Regions from separate parts of the Arthrobacter sp. UCD-GKA genome, predicted to be linked through region 4. Evidence: riboswitches for the same ligand, from Rfam matches in the RefSeq annotation. Region 4 holds a riboswitch; each other region holds the start of a gene.
The links. Region 4 has a riboswitch for S-adenosylmethionine ahead of BLJ79_RS17585 (hypothetical protein). Riboswitches for the same ligand answer to the same signal wherever they lie in the genome.

Region 1: linked by a shared signal. The riboswitch ahead of BLJ79_RS10380 (ABC transporter ATP-binding protein) and the one ahead of BLJ79_RS17585 (hypothetical protein) in region 4 are both predicted to bind S-adenosylmethionine.
Region 2: linked by a shared signal. The riboswitch ahead of BLJ79_RS16970 (methylenetetrahydrofolate reductase) and the one ahead of BLJ79_RS17585 (hypothetical protein) in region 4 are both predicted to bind S-adenosylmethionine.
Region 3: linked by a shared signal. The riboswitch ahead of BLJ79_RS10765 (acyl-CoA dehydrogenase family protein) and the one ahead of BLJ79_RS17585 (hypothetical protein) in region 4 are both predicted to bind S-adenosylmethionine.

What each region holds. Positions count from the first base shown of each region.
Region 1 is NZ_MOLR01000005.1:158,398-162,562, forward strand. It holds gene BLJ79_RS10370 (ABC transporter permease) at 1-191, opposite strand, end outside; gene BLJ79_RS10375 (aliphatic sulfonate ABC transporter substrate-binding protein) at 191-1,219, opposite strand; gene BLJ79_RS10380 (ABC transporter ATP-binding protein) at 1,317-2,129, opposite strand; SAM riboswitch class I at 2,134-2,223, opposite strand; SAM riboswitch class I at 2,647-2,743, shown strand; gene BLJ79_RS10385 (acyl-CoA dehydrogenase family protein) at 2,750-4,087, shown strand.
Region 2 is NZ_MOLR01000010.1:72,120-76,284, forward strand. It holds gene metE (5-methyltetrahydropteroyltriglutamate--homocysteine S-methyltransferase) at 1-1,659, opposite strand, end outside; gene BLJ79_RS16970 (methylenetetrahydrofolate reductase) at 1,714-2,640, opposite strand; SAM riboswitch class I at 2,746-2,864, opposite strand; gene BLJ79_RS16975 (helix-turn-helix transcriptional regulator) at 3,297-4,133, opposite strand.
Region 3 is NZ_MOLR01000005.1:259,420-263,584, reverse strand. It holds gene BLJ79_RS10770 (GNAT family N-acetyltransferase) at 281-1,078, shown strand; gene BLJ79_RS10765 (acyl-CoA dehydrogenase family protein) at 1,100-2,338, opposite strand; SAM riboswitch class I at 2,494-2,589, opposite strand; gene BLJ79_RS10760 (MFS transporter) at 3,330-4,165, shown strand, end outside.
Region 4 is NZ_MOLR01000010.1:206,473-210,637, forward strand. It holds gene BLJ79_RS17565 (FecCD family ABC transporter permease) at 1-82, shown strand, start outside; gene BLJ79_RS17570 (heme ABC transporter ATP-binding protein) at 79-864, shown strand; gene BLJ79_RS17575 (siderophore-interacting protein) at 854-1,702, opposite strand; gene BLJ79_RS17580 (histidine phosphatase family protein) at 1,836-2,447, opposite strand; SAM riboswitch class IV at 2,494-2,615, shown strand; gene BLJ79_RS17585 (hypothetical protein) at 2,630-3,064, shown strand; gene BLJ79_RS17590 (acyl-CoA thioesterase) at 3,061-3,492, opposite strand; gene BLJ79_RS17595 (App1 family protein phosphatidate phosphatase) at 3,522-4,165, opposite strand, start outside.

The DNA of each region.
Region 1 (4,165 bases), on a different contig from region 4:
ACTGAAGCGGGGGACGGGAGCTGCGCGGAGGTGACCCAGCCGAGGGAGGTGGCGCTTTGCCACAGGGCAAGGACAAGAAGGGGCACCACTGCGCCGAGCCCGAACCGCCCCAGGGCCGAGCCCGGGATCCGGGGCTTGGAGGTGTCGGCCGGCGTCGCTTCCCTGGTGTCGAGGGACAAATCTGTCGACATTACGAACCCTTGACCTTTGAGGCGTCGGCCTTCTTGGCGAAGGAATCATCGATGAGCGAACCCAAGGCCTTGTCGACCGCGGCCTGGTTGGCGACATCGCCGGTCTCGACAAAAATCGGTCCAACGACAGCCAAGACGTCTACCAGCTTTTGGCCGGGCACCGCGGAGACATCAAGGTTGGAGCGCTCGAGGATCACCTTTTCGGCAACCGGTGTTTCCAGCCCCGCCACGTCGGCGAGGATCGTCGCGGTCTCCTCCTGGTTCTCGGCCGCCCATGCGCGGGCCTTTTCGTAGGAGTCCACCACGACCTGGGCGATTTCCGGCGAATCCTTAAGGAAGGATTCGGTCGCGTTCAAGGCACCGTAGGTGTTGAAATCCAGGTTGCGGTAGATCAAGGTGGCGCCGTTCTCCTCCGCGCCGGCCATGATCGGGTCCAATCCGCTCCAAGCATCCACGGAACCGTTCTCCAAGGCGGCGCGGCCATCGGCGTGCTGGAGGTTCTCCACGGTCACATCGTCCGGGCCAAGGCCTGCCTGTTCCAGGGCCTGCAGCAAGAAGAAGTAAGGATCGGTGCCCTTGGTGGCGGCGACCGACTTGCCCTTGAGCTCGCTTACTTCCTTGATGGGTGAGTCCTTGGCAACGACCAAGGCGGCCCATTCGGGCTGCGAATAGATGTCGATGGTCTTGATCGGGGAACCGTTGGACCGGGCCAGCAGAGCGGCGGAGCCCGCGGTGGATCCCACGTCGATTGCCCCCGCGCGAAGCGCTTCGTTGGCCTTGTTCGAGCCGGCCGACTGCACCCAGTTGACGGTGACGCCCTGGTCCTTCAGCGCGGCTTCCAACCATCCCTTGTCCTTGAGTACTAGGGACAACGGGTTGTAGGTGGCGAAGTCGATGTTGAGGGTCGTGGCTTCCTTGGCGCTGGCTGCGCCGGAGCCTTCGCCGGCGCAACCGGTCAGCAACGCGGTTGCAGCCGCCAGGGCGGTGGTGGCAATGAGGGTGCGGCGTGAGAAGAAGTTTCGGTTCATGGGTGAATTCCTTGAGTGGGTGAACGCACGCCAAGAAGGACGGTCGTTCAAGAGATGCGAGTGATGTGAAGCGAAGTGGCGGTGCCTGGGTGCCGGATCAGTGGCGGTGTGCGTCAACGCCGAGCGATGCAAGAAGCGAGCTGCGCATTCGGCCAAGTGCTTCGTCGTTGCGGATTCGCGGACGTGCCCCCGGGACCGTGAGGAGCTGGGTGACGGTTGCGGCCGTTGCACCGTCCGGGCGCCCCAGCACCACGATGCGGTCGGCCAGCTGGAGTGCCTCGTCAACATCGTGGGTGACCAGCAAGACAGTGGTCGGGTAAGCGCCGTGGATGTCCAGAAGGAGATCCTGCATCTTCAAGCGGGTCAATGCATCCAGGGCACCGAACGGTTCATCCAGGAGGAGGACGCCGGGGCGTCGGGCCAGGGCACGGGCGAGCGAGGCGCGCTGGGCCATGCCGCCGGAGATTTCCCTCGGGCGCAAATCGCTGTGCGCTTCGAGCTCAACAAGTTCGAGGAGTTCGGCCACGCGAGCGGATCCGCTTGCCCGGTCGGTTCCCTGGGGAAGGCCCAGGGAAATGTTCCGTGCCACGGATTGCCATGGCAGCAGGCGCGGCTCCTGGAAGGCCACCGCACAGCGGGTGTCCAGTCCGTTGACGGCGGTGCCGTCGATCAGTACCCGCCCCGCAGATGGCTGGTCTAGCCCGGACACGGATCGGAGCAAGGTGGACTTGCCGCAGCCGCTGGGGCCGAGGATTGCCACAACCTCTCCGGGGGTGACCTCGAGGTCGACGTCGCGCAGCACCTCGCGACCGTCGAAGCTGCGGCCAACGCCCTGGAATGTCACTCGAAGCGCGGTGCTGGAAACGCTTGTCGGTGCGACAAACGTGGGGTGGTCAAGCGTGGAAGTCATGATCTCTCCATCGGACCTGGCGGTAGCACCGGTCTCAAAGAGGTGGTTGCTGCGGCGTCATAGAGCCAGATCTCTCGGCCGCTCGGGATGGGTGTATGACCTCCATCAAAGTCGATGTGGCGTCACGGGAGCAAGCCCGACGTAATGTGACGGAATGTTCGACGAGGAGGAATTTAACGGCCGCACGTCGAATGATCTACGGAAAATTACGGCTATTTCACTCATTCAACTTGTGGGACTTGGGGGATTCAGGCAACTGGTACGGTACTCGGGATCATCGGCGTAGACCCCGGGAACTCGCGCACTTGCGGGCCAGTGGGCATGCGGGGCATTCGGTGCCGGCGCCTCCAGCAATGTTTCCGCCGCCGTCGAACGAATGGCTGGCGGAATGGCGGTGCGCCGGTGCTCCTCCCGTCCCTCGACGGCCCGGGAATCGCGTTTTGCCGTGTGACGCACCCGTCAAGTGTGACGATCCGGGTTGTCACCGCCCAGCGTCGACGTGTAGAAATATGACCAACAACCATCCAGAGCGGCCGAGAGATCTGGCTCGATGACGCCGCAGCAACCCCTCCCCTTAATTGGGCGGTAGGTGCTCACGCCAGAACCGATGGAGAGAATTCATGGCTGTCGAGTCTTTCAACGATGCACACAATGTCGAAGCGGATCCGGACATTTTCGGGGCCGTCAATCTTGACGCGTTCACCGGTAACACCCCTGCCAGGCACCTGCTCAAGCTCACCCCCGGAGTCCCCAAGGACGGGCGCTACGATGAACTGGCGGCGATCTTCCGCCCGGTATTCGCCAAGATCGCTGCCGGGGCCAGCGAGCGCGACGCGAACAGGACCCTTCCCTTCGAGCCTGTCGGCTGGCTCAACCGCGAGCGCTTCGGTGCCCTGCGCATCCCGGTGGCCGAGGGCGGCTTCGGGGCCAGCCTGCTGGACTTGTTCCGCCTGCTGATCGAACTGGGCGAGGCCGATTCGCAGGTCGCGCACCTGTGGCGTTCGCACATCGGCTTCGTGGAATCCGTGCTGCAACTCGAAGACGTCACCCAGCGGCACCGCTGGGTCGAGCGCATTGCCGCCGGGCAGATCGTCGGCAACGCCTACACCGAGCGCGGCGGGAACCGGTTGGGCACGCTGAACACGACCATTGCCAAGAATGGCGAGCGCTGGATCCTCAACGGCGAAAAATACTATTGCACCGGCACCATCTACGCCGACTGGGTCGCCGTCGCTGCGGCTCATCCGACCCGGGCCGGACGGCAGATCGCCGTCGTCTCCACCCAGCACTCCGGGGTCAAGATCTTTGACGATTGGAACGGCTTCGGCCAGCAGCTCACCGGAACCGGGTCGACCACGTTCGAGAACGTCCCGGTGGACTCGGTCCTTCCCGAGGAGCAGCAGATCAACGATCCTGAATCCGCGATCTTCCAGTTGGTGCTCCTGGCGGTCCAGGCCGGGATCACGCGCGCGGCACTCAACGACGTGCGTTCCGCGGTCCAGGCCCGCACCCGATCCTTCAGCACCGGAACAGGCGTTCCGGTGCGCGAGGAACCGCAGGTGCTGCAGCTGGTCGGGGAGATTTCCGGTACGGCGTTCGCCGTGGACTCCATCGTCCTGGCCGCGGTCGCGGAGATCGAGGTGGCCCTGGCCGACGCGTCGCTGAGCGCGGCCGAGCGGTTCGCGGTCTGCGAGCTCTCGGCGGACCGTGCCCAGGCCATCGTGCAGCCGCTGGCGCTCTCCGCGGCGACCAAGCTCTTTGACGGTCTGGGAGCCTCGGCAACCGCCACGAGCTGCAACCTCGATCGGCACTGGCGCAATGCCCGGACCGTGGCCACCCACAACCCGGCGATCTACAAGTCGCGCATCATCGGCGACTACGAGGTCAACGGCACGGCGCCCCAGCAGCTGAACGCCATTGGCGACGTGGGTGCCGCCCAGGCAACCGGCGTCCCCTAAGGCGCCAGCACCCCCAATCCAACGACTTGGTCCGTGCACTACCGGATCCGCCACCACCCAACACCTCGCGAAGGACAA
Region 2 (4,165 bases), 130 kb from region 4:
GACATCCCCCCAGAGGATCGAGGGGCGGGTGGCCCGGGATCCGTAGGACTGCACCCAGCCGTTCTCGGTCTCGGAGAAGCCGTCGAAGTTCTCGGCGAAGTACTGGACCATGTCGTTGCGCTCGGCCTCGCCGTGCACCAGCACATCCAGGCCCAGGCGTTCCTGCAGCTCGACCACCCGGTTGATTTCCTCCTTGAGGAAGCCCTCGTATCCGGCGTCATCCAGGGTGCCGGCCTTGTGGGCGGCGCGGGCGGCGCGGACCTGGGTGGTCTGCGGGAAGGATCCGATGGTGGTGGTCGGCAGCGGCGGCAGCTCCAGGGCGGCCTCCTGGGCGGCCTTGCGGGTCTGCGCATCGGAGCGGGAGAAGTCGGCGGTGGTCAGGTTGGCCAGGCGCTCGCGCACCGCGGCGACGGTGATCCCGGCGAATCCGGCACGGTGGGCGATGGCAGACTCGGCGGCCGAGAGCTGCGCGGCGATCGCCGATTCGCCCTCGAAAATGCCCTTGGCCAGGGCGATGACCTCGGCGACCTTCTGGTTGGCGAAGGCGAGCCATTCGGGAAGGTGGGCCGGAAGGTTTGCTTCCAGGGCGACGTCGTGCGGGACGTGCTGCAGCGAGGTGGCGGTGCCCACGGCCAGGGTGCCGTCGGCCTTCTCGACCTCGGTGCGCAGCGACTTGAGGATCTCCAGCGAGGCGGAGAGGTTGTTGCGCCAGATGTTGCGCGAATCCACGATGCCGGCCACGAGCGTGGAACCGGCTAGGTCGCCGAGGAATTCGGCGGTGGGCAGCGCGCCGCGGACCACATCGGCGTGCACGGCCTCGACGCCGGCGCGGGCCAGCAGGCCCTGGGTGGTACCCGGGCGGGCGGGATCCCCGGCGGTGCCGTAGCCGAAGGTGACCAGCAGCGCCGGGCGCGCAGTGGCGATTGCCAGCTTGGTGTAGACGGATTCGGCGAGCGCGCCGGGGACCGCCAGTTCGGCGCCGCGGTCGGTGACCAGGCCCGGCTCGTCCAGCTGCACCCACGGTGCGCCGGCGGCGGACAGCTCGGCGAGGATCTTCGCGTAGGCTGCCACGACCTCATCGATACGGGCCAGCGGGTCGAAGCCCGGAGCTGCGCCGTCCTCGGCCTTGGCCAGCAGCAGGTAGCTGATGGGGCCGACCAGTGTGGGGCGGATGGTGGTGCCGTTGGCGGCGTGCGCCGTGAAGGATTCGACCAGTGCGGTGGCGTTGGCCCTGATCGGGGTGGTCTCGCCGATTTCCGGGACCAGGTAGTGGTAGTTGGTGTCGAACCACTTGGTCATTTCCTGCGGGGCGCGGGATTCGTCGCCGCGGGCCAGGACGAAGGAGGCGGCGGTGTCGATGGCGCCGTTGGCGTCGGCCAGGTCGGCAAAGCGGGTGGGCAGGGCCGAGAGGGCGAGGGTGGCGTCCAGGACCTGGTCGTAGTAGGCGAAGTCGCCGGGCAGCGAGGCATCGTCGGGCTTCAGGCCCAGTGCGGCAAGCCTGGAAAGGTTCGCCTTCTGCAGCTGCAGGGCAGCGGCGTGCAGCGTGGCCTCGTCGGTCTTTTGGGCCCAGTGGGCCTCGAGGGCCTTTTTCAGTTCGCGGTTCGGCCCGATGCGCGGGTAGCCGAGGATGGAGGCGGCGGGGAAGATTGGCTTCGACATGGTGTTTCTCCTTGGTGTTGTTGACGTTGCTGAAAGCTGGAAAGACGGTGCCGGTCAGACCGCTGCGCGGGTGGCCCAGGCGTTGGTGAGGGTGGCGCGGGTCCGTGGCAGTTCGAGCTGCTCGATCACGTCGAGGGAGCCGCGGTGGTCGTTGAAGGTGTAGAGGTGCACGCCCGGTGCCCCGTCGTCGAAGGCCCTGCGGGCCAGGTTGACGGCGGCGTCCACGCCGATGCGGTGGCGTTCGGCCTCCGAGCTTGCGGTTTCCAGGGCGTGGGCCAGGATCGGATCCGGGGCAATCCCCGTCATCGACGCCAGCCGGTTCAGGCGCCGCAGCGAGTTCAGCGGGATGACCCCGGGGATCACCGGGATGGTGACCCCGGCCCGGCGGGCGGACTCCACGAGGTGTGTGTATTCCGCGGGCTGGAAGTACACCTGGGTGATGGCGTAGTTGGCCCCGGAGCGTTCCTTGGCCAGCAGCACCTCCACGTCATGCTCGAAGGACGGGGATTCGGGGTGCCGGATGGGGTAGGCGGCAACGCCCACGCCCAGCCGCCCGCCGGCCAGTGCTGCCGAGTGCTCGGCCTCCACCTCCCGGATCAGTTCGATCAGGTATCGGGCGAAGGGGAATTCCCCGCGCCATTGATGCGGCTCGGTGGGCAGGTCCCCGCGCAGGGCCAGCACGCCCCGGACCCCGAGGGAGATGAAGTGGCGAATCAGGTTCTGCAGCGATTCGCGGCTCTCCCCCACACAGGTCAGGTGCGCCAGCGGACGCAGCCGGGTGTTTTGGATGAGGTGCTCGATCAGTTCCAGGGACGCGTTGCGGCGGGCAGGGGACCCCGAGTACGTCACCGACACATAGTCGGGATCCGTGGACTCCAATGCGGAGATGGTGTTGAAAACACCCTCGGAGGCATCGCGGTTCACCGGCGGGTACAGCTCGTAGGACAGTGACGGCGGTGCCGTCGTCGGTGCAATGCTCATTGAAATTACTCCTCGTCGACACGAGGGAGGCCTCAAGGCTCGCCACAAAAGCCCCAGGCACCCGTCACGGGTTTCCTGCGGCGATGTGAGTGAACGCTGAAAGCGGCTCCATCGCTTCTGGCCTTAGCACCCTCGCCGATCGGATTCCCCGGAAGGGGAATTCCATCGGGCGATGGTTGCTGCGGCGTCAACGAGCCAGATCTCTCAGCCGCTCTTGATGGTTGATGTATCCATCTTGGGCCTGCCGAAACCACTGATGCAAGGGCCCTGCCGGCCAGGCTGTCACGAATGGTTAAAGCACTTCACATGACCCCGCAGCGTCATTTTCGCTCGCCGTGGGGGTCACATTGTTACGGGAGGAAATTCGACTGCTTCCCTTGAATTTCAAGGATTTTTGCATCGGGCATGACGACCGGGGAATTTCCGTGAAGCTTCCGTGACGTCCCGCGGCACTGCCAGCGGGAGCAGTGCCGGGGGCCGCAGGCGATGGCAAGCGGCGGCCGGGCTACCGCATTCGGGCTATGAGGCAGCCGCCGGCGGGGTTCATTTGCCGGGCGCGGCAGGACCTCTGGATGGGCAGGAGGGGGTGCGTGCGGAACGGCTCGGGCGCCGTGGCCGGCGACCCGGTCCGCGCCTTGGTTTGGCGCGGGGCGGAGTCAGGAGGTTTCGTCCGCCAGGAGCTTGCGCATCTTCTCCCCGGTCGGGGTTCCGGGCACCGGCACGTACATCACAAGGTGCAGTTCCGGGGCGTCGGAGGGCACCAGTCGGTGCTGCTCAAAGACCAGCTCGCCGGCCGCCGGGTGCAGGAACACGCGCTGCCGGGAGGCAAAGCGCTCCACGCCGCGGTCGGCCCAGAGCTTGGCGAATTGTTCGCTGGCTTCTCCCAGTCGCTTCAGCAGTGTTGTGTGGGCGGCCGATCCCAGGCGGGCACCGGCCTCGGCACGGAACTCGGCGACAAAGTGCCGCGAGGTTTCTTCCCAGTCGGGCAGCATCTGGCGCAGGTACGGATCGGTGAAAATCAGCCAGAGCAGGTTCCGGTCCTCCGGGCCCACCGCGCCGATGCGCGTGTAGAGGCCCGCGTAGGCGCGGTTCCAGCCGGCGATGCCCCAGTCCGGGGCGACGGCGAACGCCGGGAAGTCAAAGGCGTCGAGCAGCCGTTGCAGGTGGTCCGGTGCCTGCTCGATCGCCATGACCTCGGTGGCGGGGACGGGGGTGTATCCGCCCAGGGCCAGCAGGTACGCCGTTTCGGCCGAGGTCAGGGTGAGCACGCGGGCGATGGATTCGAGCACCTGGCGGGAGGCGTTGATGTCCCGCCCCTGTTCGAGCCAGGTGTACCAAGTGACGCTGACCGCGGCGAAGGCGGCGATCTCCTCCCGGCGCAGGCCCAGCGTGCGGTTGCGCCCGATCGGCGGCAGCCCCAGTTCCGCGCGGACAAGGTTGCCGCGCCTGTCGCGCAGGAACTGCCCCAGCTCCCGCCTGCGTTCATCGTTCATTCGTCTAAATCTATCACTGCCACTACTAGTAT
Region 3 (4,165 bases), on a different contig from region 4:
AAGAAACGGGGATCTTCCCAGCATTTTTCCCGATCGGGAGGTGAAGTAAACGCCAAAAGGCAGGTTTCGGGCAATTCTTGTCGCGGGCCACCTGCCGGAACGGCGTTCCGCGAGCCACCCCCAATGCGTCCGGGTCCCGCGCGGTGGACGGGCGGTTCCGCGCTGCCGGCGGCCGCGGATTTTTGCCTCGCGGTTCCTCCGGCCGATGCCACTCCGCTGGGATGTCGGGCCACCGTACGGACCCCGGAGGGGGTTGCGGCGGCCCTTCCGCACTGACAGCATGAAACCGGTGAGCGCACTTGCGAAATACCTCGAAGCCTACGACGACCAGCTCCGTACGGACGCCGAGACACCCAGCGCGATCCGGGTCGACCTGCTGGGCCCCCTGCGACTGGTGACTTTCGCCGGCGGGCGTGGTTTCATCACCTACCGCGACCTGGGGGACCTGGACGGGCGCCGCATCGCGGCACTCGTTGGCCAGGCGCTGGACCACTTCCGCGCCGATCCCGATATCACCCGCGTCGAGTGGAAGAGCCGCGGCCACGACCGCGCCCCGGGGTTGCACGAGGCGTTGCTGGTGCACGGCTTCCTGCCCGACGAGCCCGAGTCGATCATGATCGGGGCCCTCGCGGGCCTGTGCACCGACGTCCCCATGCCCGCAGGGGTGGCGTTGCGGCGGATCAGCAGCGATGCCGATGTCCGCGCCATGAGCGCGATGGCCCAGGAAGCCTTCGGCGACCCCGCCAAGACCCGGCTTGCCGAAGCACTCATCTCGCGCCTGGCGCGCAACGACGGCATGGAGCTGTGGGTCGCCGAAACCGACGGGCGCATGGTTGGCGCCGGCCGGCTCGAGCCCGTGCCGAACACCGACTTCGCGGGCTTCTGGGGCGGTGCCACCCTCGCGGCTTACCGCGGGCGCGGCATCTACCGTGCGCTGACGGCAGCCCGGGCCCGCTCGGCACTGGCGGCGGGCAAGACGCTGGCCCACAGCGATTCGACGGAGTATTCCAGGCCCATCCTGGAACGCTCCGGCATGCTCAAGGTCTCGACAACCACGCCCTACAACTGGTCGCGCTAAGCCCGAAGACCCGCCGCCCGACTACGCCTTTTTCGACGCCCCGATGGCCCAGACCCGCGGCAGCACCGAACCGTTGACCGCGTGGTCCCCGACCAGCCTGGCCTTGTAGACCCAGGGGTTGTGGTTGCCGGCCGTGCGGGCGTTGCGCCAGTGCCGGTCCAGGTTCTTGGCGGTGCTGGTGGCCGATGCCGCCAGCGCGTCAAAGGCGTGGGTCACCGCGTTGAGCACCAGCGGGGTGAGTGCCACTTGGGCCTGCGCCGAGGCAAGTTCCGCGGCATCGTTGGCTGCCTCATCCTCCTGCTCGGTGACATCCCCGGAGTGGAGCGCGACGGCGGTTTCGTAGGCACGCTGCAGGGAAGCGGCCACGCGTTCCACCGCTCCGGAAGCGACGAAGGCCGCGGCAGACACCTCTCCGACGATTTGCAGCAACTGCGGATCCTGCCCCGCCACCTCGGCGGCCGCGTGGCTGAAGGTGCGCTTGCGCGCGGCAAGCTCCGCGGCGAACTCGCGTTCCACGGCGCGCGCCGTTCCGGCCAGCACCGCGAGCAGCACCTGCTGGTAGAACGCCGTCTGGTACTTGAACCGGGTGTCGAATTCGATGAGGTTCTCGGCGGAAACGACGGCATCGGTGAACGTGGAGGTTCCGGTGCCGGTGGTGCGCTGGCCGAATCCGTCCCAGTCGTCCGCGAGCTGCACGCCGGGCTGGTGGGCGTTGATCGCCGCGATGACCCTGGTTCCGGTGTCCGTGCGCTGGGCGTAGGTGTCGATCCAGTCGGCGTAGATCGACCCGGTCGAGTAGTACTTGGTCCCGTTGACCACGAACCCGCCGTTGCCATCCGGGGTGACCTTGGTGTTCACCTCGCCCACGGTGACGGTCCCGATCTCGGTCCAGGAGTTGCCGACCAGCTCGCCGGCGGCGAAGCGCGCCAGCCAGATGTCGCGTTCCGCGCCGGGTGCGGCAACGAGCCGGTCCTCCACGAAGGCGAAGTGCGCGCGCAGCGCCTGGGTGATGTTGGGGTCCGCCGCCGCAAGTTCGGTCAGCAGCTCGAAGAGCTCGGGCAGTGTGGCCCCTGCCCCGCCGTGGGATTCGGGCACGCGCACCGCGCCGAACCCGGCAGCGGCCAACCCCGCTACCTGTTCGCGGGGAAGAGAGTGGCTGCTGTCGCGCTCCGAGGCACCGGCGGCAATCTGTTCGAAGAGCGGTGCGAAGCGTGCCGAGAGCTCTTCTAGCCGGCTGCGGTTCAGATACGTTGTGGTCATGGCTTGGCTCCTGGTCGTGTCGGCAAATCGATCGAAGTGGTTGGGATTCCGGTGTGAGGCGCGAACCTACAGGCACCTTCGGCGTTGGGGATGGAATTCGACATGAACGCCTCCCAGCGGGCACTGCACTGCCGGCCGAAGGGGAAGTTGCGCGATCTCCATCGATCCTGGCGGAAGCACTATCCACTCATTGCTGAGTGGATTTGCTGCGGCGTCGACAAGCCAGGTCTCTCGGCCGCTCTGGATGGGTACCCCTTGATTCAAGCAGCCGACATGATCCGGCGGAACCCGTCCGTCACATGCGGACCAAACACGGACATCTGGGGTCACATGGGGCATTTCCCGCGTCCCGGGTCCTGCCCCGGCGGACATTCGCCAGGGGCAACGCGTCATCAACCGCAAGAAACCTTGATCTTTCGACACCAGCGTGGAACGGCGCCAGTCATGTGCATCGGATGCGGGTCCCCAGGGAACGTGCACTTCGACAGCCAAAAGATGTTGTCGGATTTCCTGCCCCGGGCCGGGGAAGAAAACTAGAATTGAGGTACCGACAAAGGACCCGGTGATGACGATGAAAAAGATATTCTCCCGCCCGGAAAGCGTCCAGGGCAGGACTCCACGGATGGGACCGGCATCCCTGCATGGTTCGGCGTCAAGCCCCGGCCTTCCGAATCTCGCCGGTGCCCAGATCCCCGGCCCTGGCACCAAGCATCTGCTTTACGGCGAGGACGGACGGCTGTCCGACGAGGCCGCGGGCCCTTGGGAGCTCGAGGGACATTTGGGCTCCCGCGGCGGGGTTCGCCGTTTTCTGGGCCGGTTGTTCGGACGCTGAGAGCGCGGCCAGGAATCCGGTCTACAGAATCCCTGTCGTATTCGATCAACCCAAGCGCAGGAATCCACCTTCATGGTTTCCTGCGCTTGGTGTTTTCCTCGACTCGTCACGAAGTCATCCCCTGCTTCACCCGTCTGGTTACATATAGCAAGGGAACGAGTGGGGAAGGTGGCGAGCGCCTACGTGGCCAAGGAATCCGCTGTCGAGGCCGGGACGATACCCGACCCGGTGCTCAGGTCCATCGGCTTCCTGGCATTTTTTGACCGCTTCGCCACCCCGCCGATGCTCGTCGCCCTGGCCACGGTCACCGAACTCACCCTGGCCCAGGCAGTCCAGCTGGTTGCCGCCTATTCGCTGTTCTACGCGCTTGGACAACCGCTCTGGGGCTTGCTCAGCGACCGATTCGGCCGGTTGGCGGTGCTGCGGCTGGCGCTGGCCGGGGCCGCGGTCGGAGCCGTCACGAGCACCTTGTTCATGGCATACCTGCCGTTGCTCGTGGTCCGTTCAATCACCGGTTTCATGTTCGGCGCGCTCTATCCGACCCTGCTGACGCTGCTGGGCGACACCCGGAAGGGGACGGACCGCGCACGGGGACTCTCGGACCTGCAGATCTATTCCTCACTCGGGGCAACCTTGGCCACCTTGGGTGCCGGAGCCGTTGCAACCTTTGTGGATTGGCGGTTGGTCTTCGGGCTTCCCGCCCTCGGGGCCGCGGCAATACTGGTGGCGCTGGCAAGGGTGGAAGCTCCTCCGGCGGTGCGAGGCCGGTTCCGGCTGCGGCGAGCCTTCACTCCCGCCGCGGTTGGCCTCTATGCCATTGCCCTGCTGGAAGGCACAGTGTTGCTCGGCGCCCTGACCTACATCGTGCCGGCGCTGCAGCACGCCGGCGTGGGCATCGGGTTGGCCGGGCTGTTGGCCACCGGCTATGCAGTCGGCGTCATTCTCGGGGCACGCGCGATGAAGGTCCTGGTGCATCGCTTCTCCCGGACCCGGCT
Region 4 (4,165 bases):
CGGCATCTTCACCGCGCTCGTCGGCGGCCCGGTGTTCTTCATCCTCTTGCGAACCACGCTCAAGCAACAAGGTGTCCTGTGAATCCCCTGCTTCAGGCCGAGAACATTTCCTACTCGATCAAGGGGAAACTGGTCATCCACCCGCTGGATGTGCGGCTGCATGCCGGGGAACTCTGCGTGGTCATCGGGCCCAACGGGGCCGGGAAGTCCACGTTGCTCTCGCTGCTGGCCGGATCGTTGCGCCCCGATGCCGGAAGCATCGAACTGGCCGGAAAGCCGTTGCGTTCCTGGGGTGCGGCGCAGGCCGGTCGGCTGCGTTCGGTCATGGGCCAGGACTCGCACGTGGCCTTCGGATTCAGCGTCGCCGAGGTCGTCCGATTCGGGCGCACCCCCTGGCGCAACACGCCACAGGGCGCGGAGGACGAGCACGCCATCGATGCCGCTCTGGCACGCACGGAACTGGACGGGTTGGCCGGACGCACCGTCACCACCCTCTCCGGCGGCGAGCGCCAGCGCACGGCGTTCGCCCGGGTGCTGGCCCAGCGGGCCGGGGTGGTGATGCTCGATGAACCGGTGGCGGCCATGGACATCAAGCACGCCGAGTCCACCCTGCAGATCGCCCGCGAGCTGGCCCGCGAGGGCCATGCCGTGGTGGCGGTGCTGCACGACCTTGATGCGGCAGCGGCCTACGCAGACCGGCTCATCATGCTGGATGCCGGCCGCATCGTGGCCCAGGGCGAAGTTGCGGATGTGGCCCGCGGCGCGCTGCTCTCCCAGGTGTACGGCACCCGGATCGACACAAGGATCGATCCGGTCGACGGGCGGGTCCGCGTGGCCCCGGCCCGAAACTTCGCTAGGCGCTAAGCGCCTCGGGGAAGATCTGCCCGACGGGAGTCTTCTTCTCGGCCTGGAACTCATCCTCGGCTCGGCCATAGGCCCAGTAGGCCGACAACGACATGGCCCGGCGGTCCACGCCGCGCTCGCCATTGAGGTAGGCCCGCAGCGACTTCATGGTCTCCCGCTCGCCGTGGGCAAAGACCTGGACACTGCCTTCGTGCCATTGCGCGTTGCGTACGGTTTCCTCGAGCTTGGTGTTTTCCGGGGTGAAGTACCCGCCCCGGTGCAGCCAGTGCACGGTAACTCCGGTCGGCACATCCAGCTGGACCTCGTCCTCGGGACCGGATACCTCGAGGTAGATGTCACCAACCATCTCCTGGGTCATGTCCTCGACGGCGGCGGAAATCGCCGGAAGCGCCGTCTCGTCGCCGATGAGCAGGTGCCGGTCGAATTCCGGGTTCGGCGTGTAGAGCCCGCCGGGGCTGTTGAAGCAGATCTGGTCGCCGATCTTGGCGTTCTGCGCCCATGGGCCGGCCAATCCCTGGTCGCCGTGAATGACGAAGTCGATCTGCACGGTTTGGGCTTCGAGGTCCACGTGGCGCAGCGTGTAGGTGCGCCGTACCGGGAAGTCCTCCGGGGCCAACTGTTCACGCAAGGCATCCAGGTCGTACGGGGGCACCAGTCCGAGCTCGGGCTTGGCGAAGAGGATCTTCACGTAGCGGTCCGACACCGCCTTGTCCTGGAAATCCACGAATCCCGGACCACCGAAGGTCAGTCTCATCATGTGCCGGGACAGTTGCTCGCTGGCCAAAACCTCGAGGACAACCTGGGGCCGAACCGGACGTGCCGAACGCTGGATGCTCACCAATTACCGCCTTTGTGGATTAGGGAAGATAAGCCTAGCCTAATCGACCAAGCCCCTGCTTAGCCAATGCCCGCGTCATGTGCCCGAGACCCGGCACGCTGCACAAGCGGTCCCGGTCCCCAAAAAAATGCCGTTAGTCCAGGTGCCGGCCCTGCCAGCTGCGCAGCCTCCAACTCGATCCCGTCGCATTCTCCAGGGTCACTACACCGGTGTTGGCCAACGGCACGGGGGCCAGCAGCTTGGAGTCGAAGTTTGCGCTCCGGGACGCAAGCCAGGTCACCAGCATGGCCGCGTGGCTGACCACCACCAGCTTTCCGGTCCCAGCGTTCTTGGCCCCTTCGATGACCGCGTCGAAGCGATCCAGGGCGGTGCGGGCGTCCTCGCCGCCGGGGACCCGGGCCGAAAGGTCGCCCGAGAGCCAGCGGAAGAACACGTCACGGTAGGCCAATTGGGCGTCGCGGTCGGTGCGCATTTCCAGTTCGCCGGCGGAGATCTCGGTGAGCCCGGCATGCTCGGCCACTTCCAGGCCGCGGGCTTGCGCCAACGGACCGGCCGTCATCCTGGCGCGCAGCAACGTCGAGGAATACACCGCGTTGACGCCCTGCCCTTCGGCACCCAACCGCTCCACCAGCGCCTGCGCCTGCGCAATCCCGGTCTCATCCAGGGGCGCCCCGGGGGCTGCGGTGTCCAGGGCCTGCGCCACGTTCGAGGCGGTCTGCCCGTGGCGGATCAAGATCAGTCTCATACCTTCACCCTAAATCTTCAGCCCGGTTTTGGTACGATGAAACCAGCTTCACGAGATGCGCGCCAGATATGGGCTCCGACCCGGCGACACACCAACCCCATGCTTCACGGGTGGTTCGGATGACGAAGCGGTCCTTGGCGGCAACCGCCCCGGGGACAAGAGCACACGAAAGGCGCCATCCCTTGCGCAACCAGCCATGCCCGTCCGGATCCTGTACGTCCTTCCACCCCGGCCACCGCACCAATCCGCGGGCGGTCAAGTCCCTGATGGCCCGACCCACCCTGTGGGTTCCGGCCGACGTGGAGGTCATGGTTTCCCCCGTCCAGGGGCTCACGCTGCATGTCTTTGCCGGCGGGGCGCACCACCAGGTCTTCACCCACGACCTTCCGGTGATCGCGCATCTCCTGCGCATTGCCCCCGCCCGTCCCGAGGGTGTCTCGCTGGGCCGGGTGAATTTCCACAACAAGGCGCTCGCGCTTCCGGCCGACCCACGGCGCAGCGCGGGGCTGGGTTACTTCTCCTTCAGCACCGAGCCGCTTGAACCGTGCAGCTTCGAGCGCGACGAGGCCCTGGCCCGCGACTTCGACGCGTTGACGGCCGAGCTGCAGCGTTCCTAGCGGAAGATCGGCTCGGCCCCGAAGCGGGCCATTGCTTCCTTGTTTTCCGCGGAAAGCCGCAGCAGCCGTTGGGTCTCGACGGAAAAGAACGCCAGGGTCGTGGCGGCGCGTACGCACACCCCGCCGTCGACCGGATCGTGGAATTCGTAGCAGATGTCGAAGCTTGCGGCCTTGATGGCACTGATCCACAGATCCACGTGCGCCGGTACGTTGCGGTAATCCAGCGGCTTGACGTAGCGCACCCGGTGCTCGACCACCAGGATCTGGGTGTTTTCCGGGACCGCGGAGAACAGGTCGACCATCGGCTCGATCCCGGGCTTGCCGGTGCCGCCGGGCACGCCGAACCCGGCGATGCGTGCCTCTTCCATCATGCGGACCAGGTTCACGTTGTTGATGTGGCCGTACGCGTCCATGTCTCCCCAGCGCATGGGGACCTCGACGCGGAGCTTGGGTTCGTTCACTTCCCCGGCCCCGGCTCGGCGTCGGGGCTGATGAGGCCCAACGCCTGAAGTTTTTCAGCGATGCGCGCCCCGTCGGGTTCGTACACCCACGGCACCCCCGGGGTGGAATTCAGGATCCCCTGGCTGCGCCCGCCTGCGAGCACGGCCTCCGAGGGGGTCAGCTGGCGGATCACGATCGCCGCGACGTGGTCGGGGTAGCGCCTGGCGAATTCGGCGTAGAGGTAGGGGTCGTGTTGGCCGTCGTCCCCGATCAGCAGCCACTTCAGGCCCGGGAACTCGTTGGCCAGGCGGCGCAGCTGGTCGGCCTTGTGCTGCATGCCCGACCGGAACCAGCCCCTGTCGGTGGGTCCCCAGTCGGTCAGCAGCAGCGGGCCCTGCGGGTAGAGGTTGCGCGAGAGGAAGCGGGTGAGCGTCTGGGCGACGTTCCAGGCGCCGGTGGACAGGTAGAAGGTGGGTGCGCCGGGCTTGTCGCGCATCAGCTTTTCCATCATCACCGGCATCCCCGGGGTGGCCAGCCGGGCGTGCTCGGACAGGACGAAGGAATTCCAGGCGGCCAGCAGCGGGCGTGGCAGCGCGGTGACCACGATGGTGTCGTCCACGTCGGAGAGCAACCCGAACTCGGCGGCCGCGTCGACCATCA